2 regions of the Paenibacillus sp. JGP012 genome follow, and region 2 is predicted to be linked to the other one. Evidence: a T-box and tRNA genes for the amino acid it is inferred to sense, from the RefSeq annotation. Region 2 holds a T-box; the other holds one or more tRNA genes.
What was found. A T-box is a leader RNA that pairs with one kind of tRNA and senses whether it is charged. The one in region 2 lies ahead of ileS (isoleucine--tRNA ligase), so its partner is inferred to be a tRNA-Ile.
Positions count from the first base shown of each region.

Region 1: it has a tRNA-Ile gene. The T-box ahead of ileS (isoleucine--tRNA ligase) is inferred to sense a tRNA for this amino acid. The anticodon was not compared.

Region 1 is NZ_JACHKG010000034.1:47,016-50,239, forward strand. It holds gene HNR77_RS26000 (tetratricopeptide repeat protein) at 1-457, opposite strand, end outside; gene HNR77_RS26005 (hypothetical protein) at 660-1,085, opposite strand; tRNA gene HNR77_RS26010 (tRNA-Ile) at 1,443-1,516, opposite strand; tRNA gene HNR77_RS26015 (tRNA-Met) at 1,576-1,649, opposite strand; gene HNR77_RS26020 (hypothetical protein) at 1,719-1,883, opposite strand; gene HNR77_RS26025 (ABC transporter substrate-binding protein) at 2,049-3,224, opposite strand, start outside.
Region 2 is NZ_JACHKG010000004.1:359,585-362,808, forward strand. It holds gene HNR77_RS08120 (YlmH family RNA-binding protein) at 1-95, shown strand, start outside; gene HNR77_RS08125 (DivIVA domain-containing protein) at 345-854, shown strand; T-box leader at 911-1,202, shown strand; gene ileS (isoleucine--tRNA ligase) at 1,331-3,224, shown strand, end outside.

The DNA of each region.
Region 1 (3,224 bases), on a different contig from region 2:
CCAAATTCAATTCCTTGTCCTGCATCGCATCAAAGCATGCAAAATCCAGCAGCCCCTGGGATATATAAGCCTGCATGGAGGGATGCTCTCTCCATCCCATTACATTTTCCATAGCCAGGTCTGTCATGACATACCGAAAAGCTGGCAGCTCAATCCCAGCAAGTTCCTTCAGCGCACATAGCTTGTATAATATGTGATGGGCTAAACGTCCCGCTCCTGCTCCAAGCTCAACAATGGTGATCGTCTCGTGCTGTACACCTCTGGCAGCCAAATCCTGCAAAAACGCAAAAATCATCTCCTCATACGCCGTTGCAACGAACGGATTGCTCGTAATATACTGCGGGACCTGGTTGCCCTCCCAGGCCTGCAAACCCTTTTGTTCGTAGTACGCTCTCTGCCACTCCCAGATCGGTGCTTCACTGAACCGGAAATACTGACTTTCTTTTTCTATCTTCACTTGTATTAACCTGCTTTCTATTTATGTATTCCAAATATCACCAATATCATCCGATACAAAAATATCATTATATCATACTTCCTTTTTAGTACTGCCTATTAATATTCCCCCGGAAGAAAAAGCACATTCACGTTATCTAAAATACAAAAAAAGCCTGCTTAATAGATAAGCAGACTCAGATCTCTTGACAGCCAATTCAATCTTAGTCAGAATACAGGACACCGTCAAAGTTCTCAGGACCTACACGAATCGTACCAAGCAAGTTTGTACTGACAAATGCAGTGTACGTTAATTGAGGTGTAATGGGTGGGTTGAAATCGTCGGCAGAGAACGTAATAACCTGTGGTGCCAAGACACTTAAGTTAAATGTAGATGTAGCAGAGTAAATGACAGGGTCTGTCGATAATGTTCCTCGAACTACCGTAATGGTTACACCTACAAGTGCCAAAGGAAGCTGTAAAGACACCGTGCCTTTAAACTGCACCCGCGGGTTTGCTCCAATGCCCGCTGTAGTAACCAAACCGATCTGACCAAACAACTGTGGTGTATTGATGACAAGGATCGGGATGGCGATCGAGTTGGCCAAGCTTGCATTCTGCGAGGTTCTCGCATCTATTAACTGAGTCATGAAATCTACCTCCTATGTGTCGGGATACGATAGTATATGTGAGAATTGTATTGTGACATGGACATACTTACCCTTGAAGAAAAAAAGTCAGATGACTATATAAGTTAAACCATTCATATACACGTGAACGGAGAGGACAGAAAAAACCTGAAAAAGCGGAGCGGTCGCCTTTATCACCGGATTTTCCTCCTTTAGAAAGGGGAATCGAAAAAATCTGGTGATAACAGCGATTGGAAGGTTATTCTGTCATCGGAGTGGCTTGTGTTAACTTGAAATGCACACCAGATCCCTTATAACCTACGAAATTGTCACTATGAAAACAGAAAAAAACCCTTGCATCGCAAGAGTTTTGAAATATGGGCCCTACAGGACTCGAACCTGTGACCAATCGGTTATGAGCCGACCGCTCTAACCAACTGAGCTAAGGGCCCTAGACAAAATAATATATAACAGTGCAGATGACGGCTGTGAATCATCCAGTAAAGCTATATTGCGGGGGCAGGATTTGAACCTGCGGCCTTCGGGTTATGAGCCCGACGAGCTACCGGGCTGCTCCACCCCGCGTCGTTAGAAATAATAAACAGCGACTTAATTAATATACACCATTAATACATTATAAGTCAAGGGGTAATCTCAGGGAATAAATCGCACACCATAACGGCCTTTGCGTGAACGGTATACTTCGACTTCTTCAGGCTCGTTATGACCATATATCCAGCCATCCTGCTCCAGTCTTTTTGCCAGGCAGCCTGCCTGAAATTTAGTTGTGTACAGCTTGCCAAAATATACCCATCTCATGCTGCTCGTCCTTTCTAATGGCATCATATCTTGCTGTTAATTGTAGAATGCCCCTTTTTCGTAAAAATAGCCGCCAGAGATTAATAAATCTCCAGCGGCCATTTAAAATTAAGAATTCACGCTACATATATGTTTTCCCTGGATACGAACGTGAGAAAATATAACTTATTGGAATGTCGCTTTAGGATCCTTCTTCAACTTTTCAAGCATTTCGTTGCCTTTCGCTGCCCATTCTGCAAGTGCTTCTTTTGGTGTCTTTTTGTTTTCTAAAACCTGATTAAAGTATTCCATACCTTTATCACTTACCTGCCATAAGTTAGGCATCTTTTGATACAGCTTGTCGAGGTTGGTATTGGTAGGCGGTACCGGCTTCAACGTGTAGAATGCCTGAATATTATAGTCCAGACCATCTTTCGGCTTGATAAAGCTCTTCCGGGATACCATCTCGTAGCTGCTGCGTGCCTTGATCTTCGCCCAATCCTCACTGTTCATATACTTGATCAGTTCCCAGGCATCATCCGGATTCTGCGCCGAGCTGTTGATTGCCATCAAATTACTCAAGTAAATGTTGCCGCCAATTTCAGGCGCTTCCGGATGAACCGGCGGTGTTACGACGTCCCATTCCACCTTGGTGAAATCCTTCATTTTATCAGCATTTTTGTTTGCATCAATCAGTTGATTAATATAGCTGTAATCGCCGATCGCCATCGCCGTCTTCCCACTCAGGAACAAGTCGCCCTGCATAGGATTGTAGCGCCCATCTGTCTGTTGATCCTGCTGCTCGTCACCTTTCGGGATCACTTTATCAAGCGCCAGCTTGCTGATCGTGCTCCATACCTTCTCCCACTGCGGAGAGTCCACCGTCATCTTTTCTGCCTTATCGTCAAACATCTTCAACTGCAGTGCGTTGTAATACTGCGCCATGGAGTAATACGAAGATCCGCCTTGATAGGTGGAAAATGCCAATCCGAAGACATGATCTTTCCCTTCCCCTTTTGTAAGACGTCTGGCCAGATTAAAGATATCATCCCACGTCATATTATCCGTTGGCGGTTCAACACCTGCTTTTTCAAACAACCCTTTGTTGTAATACAACGCCGAGGAAGAGAATGTAGGTGTCAGTGCATAGATGTTCTGGTCACCCAGATCCTTGATCCCCTCAAGCACACTTGGCACAATATCACTCGTATCAAACTTGTCTTCCTGCATCAATGGATCAAGCTGTTTAACCATATTTTCCTGAATTAGTGCTTTTACTGTAGAGGTATCGGCAATGACAACATCAACCGGATTATCTCCAGTCATAATTTTTTTCAAGCTTTCGAGCGTATCCGGGACTTC
Region 2 (3,224 bases):
TATCCATTCAAGGGTTTGGTCGTTTTAAGGTGCTGGAGCAGGAAGGAATGACCAAAAAGGGACGCTGCAGGGTGAAAATCGGGAAATTTGCTTGATCATGTTGCAGGAAAATCTGAATTCTTGTCGAAATGTTAAACGTAAAGGGTAAAAGGGTAAAAAAATACTTGGTGTTTCCGATATACATTAAAGTACATGTTGTCAATGGACCTCTGATAAGTCGAGGCAGGTCCTTCATTCCGTACCAGATGCCAGCTACAGGTGTCTTGCTACGGCTTCTTGGGTGGAACCCATGTGCTGCAAACCTTCTCTGGATTGGGAAGGAATTTTTACAGGAGGTGGACAGCATGCCATTAACGCCGCTGGACATACATAACAAGGAATTCTCCCGACGCTTGCGCGGGTATGACGAGGATGAAGTCAATGAATTTCTGGATCAAGTCATCAAAGACTACGAAGGCGTCATTCGCGAGAACAAGGAGCTGAGCAATCAGTTGCTGTCCGTTCAGGAAAAGCTGGATCATTTTGCTACGATTGAGGAAACGCTCAGCAAAACAATCATCATTGCACAGGAAGCTGCTGATGATGTGAAAAACAATGCGAAGAAAGAAGCGCAGCTCATCGTGAAGGAAGCAGAGAAAAATGCTGACCGAATCGTGAACGAAGCGCTTGGCAAGTCCCGCAAGATTGCTTTGGAAGTGGAAGAATTGAAAAAGCAGGCTTCGATCTATCGCGCACGTTTCCGCACGCTTGTAGAAGCTCAGCTTGAATTGCTGACTCAAGATGGCTGGGAAGCGCTGGAGAGCCGGGAACAGGAAGTAAAGGACCGTGAGCGGGAGATGAAAGAGATTTATTAGTCTGCCGCCCGGTTGACTTTTGCGGGCAAAGAAGCTATAACTATATCATATTGAATAGTGATTCCATGACGGGCTCAGTACGTTATGATTTCATCCCTCAGAGAGTTGGTGTCTGGTGCAAACCAACGGATGAGTTATAGCCGAATATCTTCCCGGAGAAGTGACGCTGAAGCGGTGTAAGCATGACCGTGTGTAAGCCGAACCGTAAGCCGTACGTTATAACGGTACCCTGCAGCATTATAGCGGGGCTTAAGCGCTGTTGATGACAGAGCATACTCAGAGGGATCTGAATGTGGTTTGTGATGAACAGAATTAGGGTGGTAACGCGAGCAGAACCTCGTCCCTTTCCAGGGATGAGGTTTTTTTGTGTTCTCAAACGGCGGTTGGAGCGGAAGGCAGGGAAAACCTGAAGAGGTTGAAGTGCTCATCGCGAGCAATCCAATATTGATTTAATAAGAGAAAGGAAGTTGAGCAGCATGCAGCGAGTTGACGTCAAAGAGAAAGCACGTGCGAGAGAATTACGCATGTTAAATAAATGGAAGACAGAGAACACCTTTAAACGTTCCATTGAAAATCGGGAGGGCAAGCCAAACTTTGTCTTCTATGAAGGCCCGCCTACAGCGAACGGTAAACCTCATATCGGGCACGTGCTCGGACGTGTAATCAAGGACTTTGTTGGTCGTTACAATACGATGAAGGGATACCGTGTCGTTCGTAAAGCTGGATGGGATACCCATGGTTTGCCGGTAGAGCTCGGAGTACAGAAAAAATTGGGTATCTCTCACAAGTGGGAGATCGAAGATTACGGTGTGGAGAAATTCATCAACGAATGTAAAGCGAGCGTATTTGAATACGAGCAGCAATGGCGCGACTTGACGGAAGGCATCGGTTACTGGACGGACATGGATAATCCATACATCACGCTCGATAACAACTACATCGAAAGTGTATGGAACATCCTTGCGACAATTCACGAAAAAGGGCTACTGTATCGCGGTCATCGCGTTAGTCCGTACTGTCCTTCCTGCCAGACAACGTTGAGCTCGCATGAAGTTGCACAAGGCTATAAGGATGTCAAAGACCTGAGTGCTACAGCCAAGTTCAAACTGCATGATAGCGGTGAGTTCGTGCTGGCCTGGACGACAACACCTTGGACACTGCCTTCTCACGTGGCACTTGCGGTCAACCCGGAGATGGATTATTCCCGTGTACGTCAAAACGATGAAGTATACATCATGGCAACCAATCTTGTAGAGAAGGTCATGAAGGACAGCAAAGGTGAATATGAGATCATTGGCACACTGAAGGGCGCCGATCTGGTTGGCAAAACCTACAGTCCGCCATTTAATTATGTTCAGGCAGAGAAAACAAATATCGTATTAGGTGCCTCCTTTGTAACGGATGCAAGCGGTACGGGTATCGTTCACATGGCTCCTGCACACGGTGAAGATGACTATCGTGTATGCCGCGAGAATGGCATCAGCTTTGTCAATATGGTTGATCTGGAAGGCAAATTTGTTCCACAAGTGACGGATTTTGCTGGCCGATTTGTGAAGGACTGCGACATCGACATCGTCAGATACTTGTCCGAAAATGGTCGCCTGTTCAGCAAGGAAAAATACGAGCACAGCTACCCATTCTGCTGGCGTTGTGATACACCGCTTCTGTACTATGCAATGGACAGCTGGTTTATCCAGACAACAGCGATCAAGGATCAGCTTATCGCCAATAACAGCGAAGTGGAATGGTATCCAGGGCATGTGCGTGAAGGCCGCTTCGGGAAGTTTCTGGAGGACCTCGTGGACTGGAACATCAGCCGTGACCGTTACTGGGGTACGCCGCTAAACATCTGGGTATGTGAAGAGACAGGGGAACAGTTTGCACCCCACAGCATTGCTGAGCTTCGCGCCCGTGCGATCGGAGAGGTGCCTGAAAATCTCGAGCTGCACAAGCCGTATGTGGATGAAGTGAAGGTGCTCAGCTCATGTGGCAAATATGAAATGAAACGTACGCCGGAAGTAATTGATGTCTGGTTCGACAGCGGCTCGATGCCGTTTGCACAGCAGCACTATCCTTTTGAAAATAAAGAAGTATTTGAACAGCAGTATCCGGCGGATATGATCTGTGAAGGCATCGACCAGACGCGCGGCTGGTTCTACAGCCTTCTCGCGGTGTCCACCCTTTTGACAGGCAAAGCACCTTACAAAGCCGTTATGGCAACAGGGCACGTACTGGACGAGAACGGCCAGAAGATGTCCAAATCCAAAGGCAACGTCATTGACCCATGGGAGGTTATCGAGGAATACGGTACGGATGCGTTCCGCTGGGCATTGCTGTCTGACAGCGCACCATGGAACAGCAAACGTTTCT